DNA from 2 places in the Rhizobium sp. P1_C7 genome. Region 2 is predicted to be linked to the other one. Evidence: riboswitches for the same ligand, from Rfam matches in the RefSeq annotation. Region 2 holds a riboswitch; the other holds the start of a gene.
What was found. A riboswitch is a leader RNA that binds a small molecule or an ion and turns the genes downstream of it on or off. The one in region 2 is predicted to bind S-adenosylmethionine.
Positions count from the first base shown of each region.

Region 1: another riboswitch for S-adenosylmethionine. It lies ahead of AC1D2R_RS02390 (O-succinylhomoserine sulfhydrylase); the one in region 2 lies ahead of metA (homoserine O-acetyltransferase MetA).

Region 1 covers NZ_JBFUAL010000001.1:472,753-481,645, forward strand. Annotated here, with positions in the region: gene AC1D2R_RS02370 (acetylornithine transaminase) at 1-1,063, shown strand, start outside; gene argF (ornithine carbamoyltransferase) at 1,112-2,029, shown strand; gene AC1D2R_RS02380 (Hsp33 family molecular chaperone) at 2,122-3,117, shown strand; gene apaG (Co2+/Mg2+ efflux protein ApaG) at 3,118-3,510, opposite strand; gene AC1D2R_RS02390 (O-succinylhomoserine sulfhydrylase) at 3,722-4,906, opposite strand; SAM riboswitch at 4,951-5,029, opposite strand; gene AC1D2R_RS02395 (2'-deoxycytidine 5'-triphosphate deaminase) at 5,106-6,197, shown strand; tRNA gene AC1D2R_RS02400 (tRNA-Gly) at 6,253-6,326, shown strand; gene AC1D2R_RS02405 (hypothetical protein) at 6,475-6,699, shown strand; gene AC1D2R_RS02410 (hypothetical protein) at 6,998-7,186, shown strand; gene AC1D2R_RS02415 (methyl-accepting chemotaxis protein) at 7,285-8,893, opposite strand, start outside.
Region 2 covers NZ_JBFUAL010000006.1:185,338-194,230, reverse strand. Annotated here, with positions in the region: gene nagA (N-acetylglucosamine-6-phosphate deacetylase) at 1-336, opposite strand, end outside; gene AC1D2R_RS11595 (SIS domain-containing protein) at 336-1,367, opposite strand; gene AC1D2R_RS11590 (GntR family transcriptional regulator) at 1,364-2,137, opposite strand; gene AC1D2R_RS11585 (IS607 family transposase) at 2,267-2,896, shown strand; gene AC1D2R_RS11580 (RNA-guided endonuclease InsQ/TnpB family protein) at 2,893-4,116, shown strand; gene AC1D2R_RS11575 (aldose epimerase family protein) at 4,222-5,244, opposite strand; gene metA (homoserine O-acetyltransferase MetA) at 5,380-6,303, opposite strand; SAM riboswitch at 6,339-6,416, opposite strand; gene AC1D2R_RS11565 (ABC transporter ATP-binding protein/permease) at 6,568-8,394, shown strand; gene AC1D2R_RS11560 (DUF5666 domain-containing protein) at 8,399-8,893, opposite strand, start outside.

The DNA.
Region 1 (8,893 bases), on a different contig from region 2:
CGGCCATGGCCACCCGCATGTCGTCGGCGCTCTGAAGGAACAGGCCGACAAGGTCTGGCACCTCTCCAATATCTATGAGATCGCCGGCCAGGAAACGCTGGCCAAGCGTTTGACCAGTGCAACCTTCGCGGAAAAGGTGTTCTTCACAAACTCTGGCGCCGAAGCGCTCGAATGCGCGATCAAGACCGCGCGCCGCTACCAATATTCGAAGGGTCATCCCGAGCGGTTCCATATCATCACCTTCGAAGGCGCGTTCCACGGCCGCACGCTGGCGACGATCGCCGCCGGCGGACAGGAAAAGTATCTCGAAGGCTTCGGTCCCAAGGCGCCTGGCTTCGATCAGGTTCCGTTCGGCGATGTCGAAGCCGTTCGTGCGGCCATCACCAACGAAACGGCGGCTATCCTTATCGAGCCCGTTCAGGGCGAGGGCGGTGTCCGTCCGGCGACCAACGAGTTCATGAGGGCGTTGCGCCAGCTCTGCGACGAGAACGGCCTGCTGCTCGTCCTCGACGAGGTCCAGACCGGCGTCGGCCGCACCGGCAAGCTGTTTGCCCACGAGTGGTCCGGCATTGCGCCTGACATCATGGCGGTTGCCAAGGGTATCGGCGGCGGCTTCCCTCTCGGCGCCTGCCTTGCCACGGCCGAGGCAGCCTCGGGCATGAAGGCCGGCACTCACGGTTCGACTTATGGCGGCAACCCGCTCGCCATGGCTGTCGGAAATGCCGTGCTCGACGTCGTTCTCGAAGACGGCTTCCTCCAGCACGTGAATGACGTTTCCCTCGTTTTCCGCCAGGGTCTGGCGTCGCTCAAGGACCGCTTTCCCGATGTGATCGAGGATGTGCGCGGCGAAGGCCTTCTGCTCGGCGTCAAGGCAGCCGTGCCATCGACGGAGTTGCTGCAGGCGATTCGTGCCGCTCATCTTCTGGCGATCCCGGCGGGCGACAATGTCATCCGCCTGCTCCCGCCTCTCGTCGTCACCGCGGACGAAGCCCGCGAAGGGCTCGTCCGACTTGAGCGCGCCGCCGAGAGCGTGCGCGCTTCCAAGATCAAGAAGACGGCTTGAACGGATTAAGGTGCCCAGCCGGACGGCGGGCTTGATAGGTAAAGACACATGGCTTCCCCCAAACACTTCCTCGATCTCTCTGCAGTCACGGCATCCGACCTCAGAGTCATCATGAACGACGCCATTTCACGCAAGCAGGCATTCAAGGCCGGTCAGGGCGACAAGCCGCTCGCCGGCAAGATGCTGGCGATGATCTTCGAAAAGCCCTCGACCCGCACGCGTGTTTCCTTCGATGTCGGCATGCGTCAGCTCGGCGGCGAGACGCTGTTCCTGTCGGGCACGGAAATGCAGCTCGGACGCGCCGAGACGATCGGCGACACGGCCAAGGTCCTGTCGCGCTATGTCGATGCGATCATGATCCGCACCACCGAGCATTCGCGGCTGCTGGAGCTTGCCGAGCACGCAACCGTTCCTGTGATCAATGCGCTGACGGACGACACCCATCCGTGCCAGATCATGGCCGATATCATGACCTTCGAGGAGCATCGTGGCCCTATCAAGGGCAAGACGGTTGCCTGGACGGGCGATGGTAACAACGTGCTGCATTCGCTGATCGAAGGGGCTGCCCGTTTCGGTTATCGCATGAACATGGCGGTGCCTCTTGGTTCCGAGCCAAAGGATCACTATCTGAACTGGGCCCGCAATGAGGGCGCCGAAATCATGCTTGGTCATGATGCCGATCGTGCGGTCGCCGGCGTCGATTGCGTGGTGACCGATACCTGGGTCTCCATGAATCAGGAGCATCGGGCCCGGGGTCACAACGTCTTCCAGCCTTATCAGGTCAATTCGGCTTTGATGGCACAGGCCGGCAAGGATGCATTGTTCATGCATTGCCTGCCTGCCCATCGTGGTGAGGAAGTAACGGACGAGGTGATCGACGGCCCGCAATCCGTGGTCTTCGATGAAGCGGAAAACCGTCTTCATGCGCAGAAGTCGATTCTTGCTTGGTGCCTGGGCGCGATCTGAACCATAATGGACGCCACATTTGGCCGGAAGGGCCTGTGGCCGCGCGAGCGGATGGACCACCTGTCTGCCGCTCTGACGACTAGGAGAAGACCATGGCAGAAGCAGCAGCCGCCCTCGGCGAGTTCGATTTCGCCGGCGACGATCATGTCGTTCCCTTTCAGGTCGAAGGTCTCGACGTGCGTGGGCGCGCCGTGCAGCTCGGCCCGATGCTCGATGCAATCCTCGAGCGCCACAGCTATCCCGCCCCGGTCGCCCGGCTGCTGGCCGAGGTCATAGCGCTCACGGTTCTGCTCGGGACGTCGCTGAAATTCGAAGGCAAATTCACCGTTCAGACCAAGGGCGATGGCCCCGTCGACCTGCTCGTCGCCGATTTCGCGACGCCGGAGAATGTGCGTGCCTACGCACGCTTCGATCAGGCCTTGCTGGACAAGGCTGTCGCCGCCGGTGAGACCGAGCCGGAACAGCTGCTCGGCAAGGGCATGCTCGCCTTCACCATCGATCAGGGCAAGTACAGCCAGCCGTATCAGGGCATCGTTGCGCTCGACGGCGCGACCCTCGAAGACATCGCCGGCACCTACTTCCGCCAGTCGGAACAGATCCCGACGCGCGTCCGCCTGGCCGCGGCCGAGCTGTTTGACCGGGACGAAACGGGCAAGCCGCGCCACCGCTGGCGGGCAGGGGGCCTGATCGCTCAGTTCCTGCCTGAGGCGCCGGAGCGCATGCGCCAGCCCGATCTTCACGGTGGAGATGGCGATACGAGTGCGAACCATCACACCGATGACGACGCTTGGGCCGAGGCGCGTTCGCTCGTCGAGACGATCGATGCAGACGAGTTGACTGATCCGTTGGTCGGCACCGAGCGCCTGCTCTTCCGGCTGTTTCATGAACGTGGCGTGCGCGTCTACGAGCCTCGCGCGGTCTTTGATCGCTGTTCCTGTTCGCGGGAGAAGATCAAGGGCGTCCTCAGGGGCTTTTCGGCCGAGGAAATTGACGCAAGCCAGGAGGAGGGACAGGTGGCCGTCACCTGCGAATTCTGCTCCACGACCTATCGTTTCGAGGTCGAAGAACTGACCCAGGCGGCAGAATGATCAGTTAAGCACTCTGAGCAGTCCGGGCGAGTCCAGGGAGAAGGCGGGTATCTCGACATCGAAGAACTCGCCTTCGGCGGTCTCCATCTGGTAGTGGCCGAACATCAGGCCTGATGGCGTATCGAGAGGGCAGCCGGAAGAGTATTCGTAGGTATCGCCCGGTTCCAGCCGCGGCTGCTCGCCGACCACCCCGGCACCCGTCACCTCGTCCACCACGCCATTCTGGTCGGTAATGTTCCAGTAACGGTTCACAAGACGGACGGTGAGATCGGAATTGTTGCTGATGACGATCCGGTAGCCCCAGACATAGCGATCATCCTCCGGGTCGGATTGCTCCTCCAGGTAAAAGGGCTCGACGATAACTTCAATGTCTCGTGTCAGGGCGCGGTACATGCCTACACCTTAGTCAAAATACGTTACTGGTATCTTATAAGAGGCTCGGCACGTCAATAAACCCGGTGGCCATCGTCCGTTAAATGCCCGTAATGGCGACCTTTTCGCGTGTTAAGGGTAATTCCTTGCCAGTCTGGCGCGAGTGGCGGTGGTGCTGCCGCTTATTGAGGCTGGTCGGATCAAATGCGATCCGATCAGCCTCAGCGCTTTTTTACGCCTGGACCCTGGTAAGTGCCTGGGCAAAATCCTCGATCAGATCGTCGGTGTCCTCGATGCCGGCGGAGAGACGAACGGTGCCCGGCGAAATGCCGAGTTCGGCGCGCGCTTCGTCCGTTAGGTTCTTGTGCGTCGTCGTCGCCGGATGCGTGATCAGGCTCTTGGCGTCGCCGAGATTGTTGGAGATCCTGACGATCTCAAGCGCATTCTGCAGCGCAAAGGCTGCTTCCTTGCCGCCCTTCAGCTCGATGGCAACAAGCGTCGAGCCCCCCTTCATCTGCTTGGCGACAATATCGGCCTGCGGATGGTCCTTGCGGCCAGGATAGATGACCTTGGCGACCTGCTTCTGGTCGGCAAGGAAATCCGCGATCCTGGCGGCATTCTCTGTCTGCTGCTTGACGCGCAGCGGCAACGTCTCGAGGCCCTTCAGCAGAGTCCATGCCGTAAACGGCGACATTGCCGGGCCGGTATGGCGGTAATAGTCCTGCAGATGCTCCGTCACCCATTCCCTGTCGGAAAGGATCACGCCGCCGAGGCTGCGTCCCTGACCGTCGATGTGCTTCGTGGCGGAGTAGACAACGATATGGGCACCCAGTTCCAGCGGCTTCTGGAAGATCGGCGTCGCAAACACGTTATCGACGACAACAGTGGCGCCGATCTGGTTGGCGAGCTTGGCGACGCCCGCGATATCGACCACTTCGAGCGTCGGGTTGGTCGGGCTTTCCAGGAAGAACACCTTGGTATTGGGGCGGATCGCCTTTTCCCAGTTTTCCAGGGAACGTCCGTCGACCAGCGTGAATTCGATGCCGTACCTCGGCGCCAGCGTCTCCACCACCCAGCGGCAGGAGCCGAACAGGGCGCGGGCGGCGACGATATGGTCGCCGGCCCTCACCTGGCAAAGAATAGCCGCAGCGACGGCGGCCATCCCCGAGGCCGTGGCGCGGGCTTCCTCGGCGCCTTCCATCGCGCACATGCGCTTTTCGAACATGTCGTTGGTGGGGCTTCCATAGCGGGCATAGATGTAGCCCTCGGTCTCGCCCTTGAAGCGCGCTTCGGCGGCTTCCGCAGTATCGTAGACGAAACCTTGGGTTAGGTAGATTGCCTCGGAGGTTTCGCCGTATTGCGAGCGGATCGTTCCGCCGTGGACGAGTTGGGTTGCCGGGCGCCAGGTCTTGCTCATGCCATCACCACTTTCAAACACAAAAAAACCGGCCGCGAATGCAGACCGGTTTAACCCCGGTCTATTTAGCCACTTGTTTAACGTGGCTGCAAGCCGACCGGCCAAATCACCACGGGATAAAGCTGCAATACTGCCGTTCCGTGCTTGCGTCAATTCCTCGAGTTTGGTTTTCTCTGCGGCAAAATATGGATGTGGCAAGATGGCTCGCGAAACAGGAATTTTGGCAGACCGCGCGATATCAGCGCTGTTTGATACGGGGCGTCTCATCGCCGAGCGCGAGATGGATCAGGATCAGATCCAGCCGGCGAGCCTGGATCTGCGGCTTGGCGCCAAGGCGTTTCGCGTTCGTGCGAGCTTCATGCCGGGACCGTCGCACCTCGTTTCCGACAAACTGGACCGCCTGAGCCTTCACGTCGTCGATCTCAGTGAAGGTGCGGTGCTGGAGACAGGCTGCGTCTACATCGTGCCGCTGATGGAGAAACTGGATCTGCCCGCCGACATGTCGGCCTCCGCAAACCCCAAGAGTTCGACCGGCCGCCTCGATATCTTCACCCGCGTCATCACCGACTACGCGCAGGAGTTCGACAAGATTCCCGCCGGCTATTCGGGGCCGCTCTATCTCGAGATCAGCCCGCGCACCTTCCCGATCGTCGTTCGTCGTGGTTCGCGCCTGTCGCAGATCCGCTTCCGCGTCGGCCATGCTCTGCTGGGCGAACCTGAATTGCTGGCGCTGCACGATGCCGAAACGCTTGTCGCGAGCAAAGTGCCGAACGTGTCGGGTGGGGCCATTGCGCTATCGATAGACCTCGCAGGCGACAAGGACGGCCTGATCGGCTACCGCGGCAAGCATCACACGGCCGTCGTCGATGTCGACAAAAAGGCGCAGCACGATATCTACGATTTCTGGGAGCCGCTTTTCAGCCGCGGGCGCAACGAACTCATCCTCGATCCGGATGAGTTCTATATCCTCGTCTCGCGCGAAGCTGTGCACGTACCCCCCCACTACGCTGCCGAAATGACGCCTTTCGATCCGCTGGTCGGCGAGTTCCGCGTTCACTACGCCGGCTTCTTCGACCCCGGCTTCGGCCACGCGCCGGCCGGCGGCCGCGGCAGCCGCGCCGTTCTCGAAGTGCGCAGCCACGAAGTGCCCTTCATCCTCGAGGATGGCCAGATCGTCGGCCGTCTCGTCTACGAACACATGCAGGAGCATCCATCGAGCCTATACGGCTCCGGCCTGGGATCGAACTATCAGGCACAGGGCTTGAAGCTCTCGAAACACTTCCGCTTATGACAGCGAGCCGCGCCGCTTGACATCGGGCCCCTTCTGTTGGAAATCTCGCTCTGACGCGGGTGTAGCTCAATGGTAGAGCAGCAGCTTCCCAAGCTGAATACGAGGGTTCGATTCCCTTCACCCGCTCCAGAAATCTTTTCAATAACTTATATAGAGTTTCGAACTGGGGAACAAACCGTGGTTTTACGGCGCCTGTTCGTACTTCGTGCTTTTTGAGTATATCTTTTCCTGCTTGCAAGCTTTGTTGACTCTTATTTTTCAATTTTGACCGGCAGCAATGACCTACGCGATCAGCTTGGATCCTGTTCGACTTTACTGCACGCTGCCCGTCGCGCCCATCAGGCGCGAGTTCGCGCGTGTCGGTGCGAGCGCACCGCGGGTGTGCGTCCGCTACACCGATGCCGGCAATTCGCCGCGAGATGTGCTGATCGAGCGATACGGGCCGCGGTTTACCCTGGTCCTCGAGGGAACTGCGCCGCAGACGGTGGCGTTTGCCCGATGATCTATGCGATGTGCCTGGATGGGCCGGCGCAACTGCCCACCAAGGCACTCAAGGTCTACCTGCTGCGAGGAAGGCGACATGAGTTGCCCGGTCCCGGCCGCGAACTGACATCCGCAGCCGATCTTCGCGCAAGAATGATGCATGGCGGCGAATCTCGAACGCACCCCGCTCGCCGTTTACTTCATTTCGCCTGCTTGACGATCCGCTAACAGATATGGTTAATTTTTAACTATTCTTCGGTACATGGAACTGAGGCGGCATGTCGACCGTTATCAGGCTCACGAGGAGGAATAGCGCAATGCTCCTGAAAATTTTCACTGCGAAACGCGACATCGGCGACGCCAGAGATACCGGTACCTATGCGGATGGCTATCACATGCCTGAAATGGAGATCGCTGCGTACAAACGCGATGACAGCCGGTCCTCCTACGAGCGTGACTATGGTCGTGGCCGGAAAGTCGAGGAAGTTCCTCTGGGGTTTGCCTAAGCGACGTTTTTTCAAGCAAATCGGATTGGCATATGTCGATATGAAAATGGGCGGCCTTGAGCCGCCCATTTCGTTGTTGTGAATGGCCTTCCGCCGAATCAGAACTCGGTCCAGTCTGCCTCCTGGTTTGCATTGGAAGACGCGTTGCTTCCTCCGCTGAAAGCACTTGCAAGCTGTTGTCCAAGTGCCCGTGCGGGCGAAGTGGTGGCGCGCGATACGCCAGGGGTCGCAATCCGGACCGGGGCCTTGCGCGTGACGACAGGCTTCCCGACGGATCGGGACGAGACTGCCTGCACGGAGCCGGTCTGCATCGGTGCTGAGGTGGACGCCATGCCGCCGGTCCCGGTCAGCTTGAATTGACCAAGCAGATTGTTGAGGGCGGCGGCCTCTGTCGCGAGCTTGTGGCTTGCGGCAGTGCTTTCCTCGACCATGGCCGCATTCTTCTGCGTTCCCTGATCCATCGTGTTGACGGCTGTATTGATCTCCTGCAGGCCCGTCGATTGTTCGCGCGCGGCCTCCGCGATCGCATGGACGTGCTGGTTGATCTTCTGAACTTCCTGGACGATCGCGTCGAGCTGGTTTCCGGTTTCGCCAACCAGCGAAACACCGGCTTCCACATGCCCTCCAGAGGTGGTGATCAGCGACTTGATCTCCTTGGCTGCGTTGGCCGAGCGCTGCGCGAGCTCGCGCACTTCCTGAGCGACGACGGCAAAACCCTTGCCGGCCTCGCCGGCGCGCGCGGCCTCGACTCCGGCATTGAGAGCCAGAAGATTGGTCTGGAAGGCGATGTCGTCGATCACTCCGATGATGTTGCCGATCTCGACGGAAGACTGTTCGATCTGATGCATCGCACTCACGGCCTTGCGCACCACCTCGCCTGATTTCTCGGCGCCGGCACGGGTCCTTGCGACCAGCGATCGTGCTTCCTCCGCACGCTTGGCGGCGTCCTTGACCGTTGTCGTGATCTGTTCCAGGGCGGCAGCCGTCTCCTCGACGGAGGCTGCCTGCTGCTCGGTGCGCTTCGATAGTTCGTCGGCGCAAGAGCGGATCTCGCTTGCGCCGGCGGTAATGGCTTGAGCGTTGGAACCAACCGCCTGCATCGTCTCATTGAGCTTGAAGACGGAGTTGTTGAAGTCCTGACGCAAGGCGTCGAGCTCACCGACAAATGGCGTATTGATCTGCGAGACAAGATCGCCCGCTGCCAGCCTGCGGAGGCCGTCACCGAGTGCGCTGACGGTGCGCGAAACGTCGGCGGCTTCCGTAGCGCGCTGCGCTTCGCGCTCCCGGCGTTCGCTGTCGCTAAGATTGCGGTTTTTCTCCGCATCGCTTTCCAGCCGAACACGGTCGATGGCGTTGTCGCGGAAGACTGCGACAGTTCCGGCCATCTGGCCTATTTCGTCGCGGCGGTCCAGACCGTCGATCGCACTTGCCGTCTCGCCTTGGGCGAGGTGCATCATGCGCTCGCGCAGTCGTGCCAGCGGTGAGGTAATGCCTGCCTGCGCTATCCAGATGCTGAGACCGATCGACCCGAGCACGGCAATGCTGATCAGCGCGATAGAGAGATTGATCCTTGCATTGACCTTGGCCGAAAGAGCATCGCCGCCATCGTTGAGCAGGTCCATCAACGTGTCGTTGTTGGCGATCATCTTCGCTGTGACGACGGAGAGCTTGGTGTTCAGGTCTTCGACCGCGTTGTGCACGCCGGCA
Region 2 (8,893 bases):
GGCCGCTTCCAGCGCCGCACGCACCGCATCTGCCGTGTCGGTGATCAGGGTCGGCAAGAGAGCAGTCGTGCCGTAAGGCCGGTGGCCTTCCGCAATCATGTACATCGAGCTTGCGGACGGTTCATCATTCAGCATCCGGCCGCCGCCGCCGTTTACCTGGGCGTCTATGAAGCCGGCCGAAAGTACGCCACCGTCCAGCTGGATTGTCTCTCCTTCCGGAAGCTCATTGCCTGCAGCGATTGTCTCAATGCGCCCATCGGCGATGACGAGTGCCTTGTTGTCGTGGAAACGCTCGCCGTCAAAGATACGAGCGCCAGCGATGATCGTGCGAAGCATCAGATGGTCTCCGTTACCTTAAGCAGGTTTGCCGGCTTATCGGGATCGAAGCCCCTGCGGCGTGTCACCGATTCGATCAGTCTGTAATAGACAAGCAGTGAAACGAGGGGATCGAGAAGGCCATTGCCGGTGGTCGGCACACGCAGATTGATGCCGGCAAGCGGCTGAGACGAGAAGGGAACGGTGGTGGCGCCGAGTTTCTGCAGGCGTTCGAGTGCCTGCACATTGTTGGCAAAGGCTGCGTCGTCCGGCGCAAAGGCAACAATCGGGAATCCGGGCTGCACGAGCCGCATCGGGCCATGCATCAATTCTGCCAGAGAGAAGGCCTCCGCATGCAGGCCAGCCGTTTCCTTGGCCTTGAGCGCAGCCTCGAGAGCAATCGCGAAAGCGGGGCCGCGACCGCCGGTGTAGAGCGACGTGGCGTTGAAGAGGACATCCTCGGCCGCTGCCGTGTCTATCCCAGCCGTTGCCAGGAGCGCCTCGGGCAGCTTGTCCAACGCCGAGTGCAGATCGCGTTTGCCGCCGATTGCCGCCGTGACGCCGCAGAGGGCCGCAACTGCGGCGATGAAGGACTTCGTTGCCGCAACGCTCTTTTCAGCGCCGGCGTTGAGGCCGAGCACGATGTCTGCCTGTTTGGCCAGCGGGCTGTCGGTGACGTTGACGACGGCGATAGTTGTTGCGCCGCCGCGTTTGGCCGCTTCCTGCAGAGCGACGATGTCAGGGCTCGCGCCGGATTGCGACACCGTGAAGTGGATACCGCCCTTCAGGTGCAGCGGCGCACCGTAGACCGAGGCGACCGAAGGGCCGACCGAGGCGACCGGCACGCCGCAGGTTATCTCGAACAGATATTTGAAGAAGGTCGCAGCATGATCGGAAGAGCCGCGCGCGGCTGTGGTGACCACGCTTGGGGCACCTGAGGAAAACAGTTTGGCGATCTCATCGAAAACCGGCTTTTCTTTCTGCAAAAGCGTTGCCACGACATCCGGCGATTGGCCGGCTTCTTGCAACATCAGCGACTGGGTATCACTCATAGGTCCTCTCCAATTCTCAATTCTGCTACAAAATCATATGCATCGCCGCGATAGTGCGAGCGGGTGTATTCAACGACACGCTGGTCATCCAGCCGCGAAACGCGTTCGATCAGAAGTGCCGGTGCTCCCGGCTTCACATCAAGGGCTGCGGCCGATGACGGATCGAGGGTGACGGCCGTGAGCCTTTGCAGGGCGCGTACGGGCCGGTGGCCGCTTGCGGCAAGCGCTTCATAGAGCGAGTCTTCACCGCCACCATTTTCACCAAGGAACTTGACGGGGACCACCGAGCGGTCGATCGCGAGCGGCAGCCCATCGGCGAGACGCAGGCGGTCAAGGCGGAGGACGCGCTCGTCAACGCCGAGACCGAGCAGGAATGCTTCCTCCGGCGAGGGCGTATTGATGGTGCGTGAGAGGATTTTTGCGGCAGGCACGCGACCGCGCGAACGCATGTCGGCGGAGAAGGAGGAAAGCCGCCAGAGCGACTGCTCCATGCGCTCTACCCTGCTGGACACGAAGGTGCCGCTGCCATGCCGCGATTCGAGAGTGCCTGCGTTCAGGAGATCGCGATAAGCGGTACGAACGGTCACACGACCAATTTGCAAGGCTTCGGCAAGATCGCGTTCGCTCGGAAGAGCCGCGCCCGGTTTTAGCAGACCCTCCTGGATCAATCCGGTTAGAGCTTGCGCAAGACGCCTGTAGAGCGGCCCGGTGCGGGTTTCATCGCGCAGACCGCGGCTATCGATCTCTGCTATCAGACTGGTTCTATCCATAGGAAATAAGTAGAACCTATTTGGAACCAATTGCAAGCAAGAAATGATTTAAACAAAAACCCCGCAGCTTCCTGCGGGGGCTGAAACAGATCGCTTGATATCTATTCAATTCTATACCATTATGACCAAATGAGTAAGTATGTTGGAATTGGGGAAGCGGCAAGCATTCTAGGAGTTGCTCCCGTGACGTTGCGGCGTTGGGAGGCTTCTGGACATCTCGTTCCCGAAAGAACGCCAGCTGGCCATCGTCGATATGACGTTGCGGCAATCACCGGAGTAATAAACACTCGGAAAACGGGTCAACTCGATACCCGCAAGACAATCGCCTACGCCCGAGTATCAAGCTCCGATCAAAAGGCCGATCTCGAAAGGCAAAAGCAGGTCCTTGAAATTTACTGCGCCCAGCAGGGATGGACATTCGATCTAATCTCCGACCTCGGCTCCGGAATGAACTACCAGAAAAAAGGTCTGAAACAGCTACTTTCCGACCTCGTCGACGGCAAAATCGGACGCCTTGTGATTACGCACAAGGACCGTCTTCTGCGGTTCGGGGCCGAACTCGTGTTCGCCATCTGCCAGGCGAAAAACGTCGAGGTGGTGATCATCAACCAAGGAGAAGACACCTCGTTCGAGGAAGACCTGGCGAAGGACGTGCTGGAAATTATCACGGTCTTTTCCGCTAGGCTTTACGGTAGCCGTAGCCGAAAGAACCAGAAGCTTATCGATGGTGTCCGCAAGGCTGTTGAGGACGCAACATGATCCTCGCCCATAAGATCGCCCTCGATCCCAACAACAGCCAGCGGACCCATTTCGCGAAGGCGGCCGGCACGGCGCGCTTCGCGTATAACTGGGCGCTCGCCGAATGGCAGAAGCAATACGATGCCTGGAAGCTCGACAACAGCCTCGAGCGGCCACCGCAGTATTCCCTCCGGCGGCAGCTCAACCTAATCAAACGGACCGACTATCCGTGGATGGCCGAGGTCACCAAGAACGCCCCGCAAATGGCGATTGTCCAGCTCGGCGAGGCGTTCAAGAACTTCTGGGCGAAACGGGCCAAATACCCGACGTTCCGCAGGAAGGGCATCGACGACCGTTTCACTCTGACCAACGACCAGTTCATCCTGAACGGCTCTCGCATCCGCATCCCCAATCTCGGTTGGGTGCGGATGCGAGAGCCGTTGCGCTTTGAAGGAAAAATCCAGTCCGCAACGGTCAGCCGCAAGGCTGACCGTTGGTTCGTTTCCTTCAACGTCATCCTCGACAATTTATCGCACCTGCCAAAAGCCGAAAACCAAGGCGCAACAGGGGTGGATGTCGGGCTGACGACCCACGCAACGCTCTCGCACGGGGAAAAGGTCGTAGGACCGAAGCCCCACAAGAAGCTGCTGAACCGTGTTCAGCGGCTGTCGCGCGGTCTCAGCCGCAAGGTAAAGGGTTCGAAGAACCGGACCAAGGCAAAGACGAAACTGGCAGAGCTTCACCTGCGGATCGCCAACATCCGCAGTGACGCTGTGCATAAACTGACGACTGACATCACCAGGCGCTTTCACACGATCGGCGTTGAGACGCTGAACGTCAAAGGCATGTTGAAAAACCGCCGCAGGGCGCGCTCGACCGCCGACATGGGTCTCTTCGAGACCAGACGGCAGATGACCTACAAGGCCGACATGCGTGGCGGGATTGTCGTTGCGGCAGACCAGTGGTTTGCCAGCAGCAAGCTCTGCCATTGCTGCGGCGGGAAGAACGAGACGCTGGCCCTCAACGACCGGAAGTGGGTCTGCGAGGGCTGTGGCACCGAACACGACCGCGACGTCAACGCCGCGATCAATCTGGAGAATTATGCTGTAAGGCATATCGCCGCGAGTTCCGCGGTGGCTGCCTGTGGAGGGGAAGGCGCTGGCCGCCGTCGCAAGACGTCGGTGAAACCGTCCCCAGTGAAGCAGGAAATCAACGTCAAACCTGAAAATGTTTATACATGATCAGGTTTGTGTAAGTTTGATGGAACGGTAGGGTGACGATCCTTACTGGAGCATGGGGCTGGCGATGCGTGCGCACTACTCATCCTTCTGTGGCGAAGGGTGTGGTCAACTCTTCGAGAAAATGTAATCCGTTTCCTGTCGCAGCACTTCTCCCGGACGAACGACCGCGCTCGGGAAACCTTCATGGTTGACCGCGTCCGGCCAGATCTGCGTTTCCAGGCAGAAGCCGGCGAAAGGTCCGTATTTGCGGCCGCCAATCCCGGGTACCGGCACGCTGAGCTTGAAGGCGGCGTAGAATTGCACGCCCGGCTCCGTCGTGCGGACTTCCATCGAAACGCCGGAGTGCAGGCTGCGGGCAAGCGCCACGGAACGCTTGGCGGTGCGTTCGCTTGAAAGGCAGAAATTGTGATCGTAAAGCGCCTGCTGGTCACCGTCGAACCGCCTCATCGAGGACATCTCGCGGAAGTCGAAGACAGTGCCGTCGACCGGGCGTACTTCTCCGGTCGGGATCTGCCTCTCGTCCGTCACCAGATAGCCGTCGGCGGCGATCATGATGTCGTGGCCGAGCGTGTCTTCGCGACCATCCAGATTGAAATAGGCGTGCTGGCAGACGTTCGCGAGCGTCGGCTGGTCAGTCGACGTTTCGTAGGTGACCGACAACTCCCCGTCGCCGTGCACCCAGTATGTGGCAAGGATGGCGCAGTTGCCGGGATATCCGCCGCGGCCGTCAGCGTCAACGATCTTCAGAACAACGCGATCGACGTCGTGTTCGACGATCGTCCAGTTGCGCTTGGCGATATTGTCGCTGCCACCGTGAAGGTGGGTGATGCCGTTCTCGTTCAGATCCAGCTGATAGTCCTTGCCGTCAAGCGTGAACCTGCCGCTGCCAATGCGATTGGCGCAGCGACCCGGAGTCGCGCCGAAATAGGAGGAGTGAACGGGGTAGCTGTCGAAGCTGTCGAAGCCGAGGGTAAGCGGCGCGTCGTGGCCCTCAAGCCGCAAATCCTGGATCACCGCGCCCCATGTCATGACCTTGGCCGTCAGCCCACCACCCTTGATTTCGACGCGATGGACGGGTTCGCCCGTCTTGGTCTGCCCGAAAACTTCCCGCTTCAATGTGTCCGCCATCACCACCGCCTAAATATATCTTCTATTGAGGCACGGAACCTGCCTCCATTTGCCCCAAACCGCAACCGGCACGAGACAAAAAACAGGCATTGCAGGCGAGAGGCCGCAGCGCTTTCTTATCACGGCGATGGATGCTCAGCCGTCCTCGCCAATCTCGTTCAGGTCGTAAGACGTTGTCTGATAGATCTCGTTGATCCAGTTGCCGAACAATAGGTGTGCATGGCTTCTCCAGCGGTTCTGCGGAGCGAGCGACGGATCATTATGCGGGAAGTAGTTCTGTGGCATCTTGATCGGCACGCCGGCGTTCACATCGCGGAAATACTCGTCGGCAAGCGAGGTGGAGTCATATTCGACGTGGTTGAAAATATAGAGTCTCTTGCCCTTCTCTTCGTGGACGAGGCAAACGCCCATCTCGCTCGATTCCATAAAGATTTCAAGATCCTGCGATTTTTCGATGTCGGCACGGCGCACCTCGGTCCAGCGTGAGACAGGTACTTCGAAATTGTCGGAGAATCCGTTGAGGTAGACTGATGACGGTGCAAGGTTCTTGTGGCGGTAAACGCCGAATGCCTTCTCTTTCAGCCCGTGCTTCGGAACGCCGTGGAAGTGATAGATGGCAGCCATCGCGCCCCAGCACACGTTCATTGTCGAATGGACGTTGGTTCTCGTCCAGTCGAAGATCTGCTGCATTTCGCTCCAATAGGTGACGTCTTCGTAAGGCAGCGTCTCTATCGGTGCGCCGGTTATGATGAAGCCGTCGAACTTCCGGTGCTTTACCTCCTCCCATGTCTGGTAGAAGGAGAGAAGATGTTCTTCAGCGGTGTTCTTGGCCTTGTGGTTTCCGACCCGCACGAGCGACAGCTCGACCTGCAGCGGCGAGGCGCCCACAAGGCGTGCCATCTGCAGCTCGGTCTTGATCTTGTTCGGCATGAGATTGAGAAGCCCGATCTGCAAGGGACGGATGTCCTGACGGATCGCTTCCGTCTCGGTCATCACGCGCACACCTTCTTGAACCAGGGTTTCAAAGGCGGGCAGGGTATCGGGAATCTTGATAGGCATTGCGGTCACTCGATGAAAACAACGAAAATATCGCTATCGGTCCGCACGCGGCCCTTTAGCAACTTCTTTAACGTGGCTGCAAGCCGGCCGGCCAAATCACCACGGAATGCCTTAAATAGCGCCAGTCGGGCTGCGAATCAATCACTGAAAAAGACGCGCTCGGGGGCTCGCGGTAACTCACGCATTAAAGCGTGCTAGAATCTGTTGCTGGACAGGCTGAAACACCATGTTATTCAGGTAGGATAGACCGCTTAGGGAAGCATAATGGCAGATGACGTCAAAGGCAGGCCGAGCATTCAAGGACAGGACAGGGTAGGCTACGACCTCAGCCTGGTCTACCGGCTGAAGGTCATGTTCTCAGCGTTTTGGAATTCCAGGGTGCGGGGACGAGTCCTTGTTCTTTCGACTGCGCTGATTGCCATCATCCTGGCCACCGCATATGCCACGGTCATCCTCAATCAGTGGAATGCGCCGTTCTACGATAGTATCTCGCGGCGTGACCTGCCGGGTTTCTTTCACCAGCTCAAAATCTTTGCGGTGATTGCCGGCATGCTGTTGCTGCTCAACGTCATACAGGCCTGGCTCAACCAGATGACGGCGCTTTATATGCGCGAGGGCCTGTCACGAGACCTGGTCGACCAGTGGCTGCAGCGCAAGCGCGCGCTTCGCCTGGCGTCAAGCGGTCTGATCGGTGTCAACCCAGACCAGCGCCTGCACGAGGACGCACGCAATCTTGCCGAAAGTACGAGTGGGCTTGTCATCGGCCTTGTGCAATCGACCATCCTTCTGGTGAGCTTCATCGGCGTGCTGTGGGAACTTTCCAGCGGCTTCGTCTTTCATTTCGGCACCCATAGTTTTTCCATTCCGGGCTATATGGTCTGGGCCGCGATCTTTTACGCTGCCTCTGCCTCCGTGCTCAGCCAGCTCGTCGGCCGCAAACTTGTGAAGCTGAATGCCGACCGCTTCTCCAAGGAAGCAGAGCTCCGCTTTGCCCTGATGCACGCCAACGAAAACATACCCGCCATCACCGCCGCGCGCGGCGAGGAAAACGAGCGGGGTCGCATCAATACCGATATCAGTGCAGTCCTCACCGTTATCAAACGTGTGGCGATGGCAAACGTCAATCTTACCTGGGTTTCGGCCGGCTACGGCTGGCTCGTCGTTGTCATCCCGATCATCGTTGCTGCGCCTGCTTATTTCTCCGGGGGCCTGACCTTCGGCCAATTGATGATGTCCGTCGGCGCGTTCAATCAGGTGAATACGGCTCTTCGCTGGTATGTCTCGAACTTTGGCCCGATCGCCGAATGGCGGGCCACTCTGATGCGGGTCACCGATTTCCGGCAGGCGCTGACCACCATGGGCGACGATGTCGATCTCAAGGAGATGATCGCCTACGAGAGGAGCGCTCCCGGCACGCTGACGCTCGACAATGTGAGGATCGCGGCCAAGATCGATGAACAGATCGATCAGTGCGGCGGCTTCCGGTTGCGTGAGAACAGCGTGACGATCAAGGCCGGTGAGAAAGTCATGATCAACGGTGACCACAACCTCAATCGCAAGCTCCTCTTCCTTGCGCTGTCCGAGCTCTGGCCATGCGGTGGTGGCAAGATCGGCCTTCCGCCCGCAGACGACATGCTTTTCGTTCCGCAGTCGGCCTATATTCCGGGTGGAACGCTTCGCGAAGCCCTAGCATTCCCCGAGCCCGCGCAGACCTACAAGAACGAAGATGTCGAGGCGGTCCTCGAGAAGGCTGGCCTGCACAACCTGATTGCCCGGCTCGACACGCGCGCGCGCTGGGACAAACTGCTCGATTCCGACGAGCAGCGCGCCATCGGCTTTGCCCGGCTGCTTCTCGTTCGCCCGCGCTGGATGGTGTTCGACGAAGTGTTGGAAGGGATGGAGCCGGAATGGCAAGCCACGATGATGAAAGTGCTTACCTCGATGCCAGAGAGCACAATGATCTATATCGGTCGATCCGAGGCTTATGTGGAAGCGTTTCAGCCGCGCGTGCTGCATCTCGAGGCGCTGGACGCGAAGCCTGAAGCGAAGGCCATGGCAAAAGTTCCGAACGTACGGGCGCCAGCGCTGTGACCGTTCACATGGGCGGGACAACGCCGTTGGTGCCGACGGTCAGCTGCGCGGCAGAGATCGTGCCGTCGGTCGCTTTTTCGCCCATAACGATCACCTGTGCACCCGGCGTCAGATCCGTTTTGCCGGCGGGCGTGAAGGTGACGATCGGCGTATCGTCAGCGATTGATATGGTCTTTTCCTTGCCCTGGTAAGTCAGCGTAATGGTGTGGCCGTCGATCGCCTTGACCGCCCTGGCAACGGTCGCATTGGTCATGGTGCTGTTTGGCTTCAAGTCCCAAGGGCGGCTGCCTTCGCCGGTGCCTTTCATCGCCGAAGGAAAGATCAGCACTTCGAGGGCTCCGTCGCCGCCGTCGGCCTTCGGCAGCGACGCAACGCCGACGAAATCTCCCGGCTTGATATCTTCGACCGACGCCTTCTTGATGCCCCCGACTTTCCACTCAGGTTTCAGCGACACCGTCTGGTCGGTGCCCTCCCTTGTCTTGACGACAAGCGTGTCGCC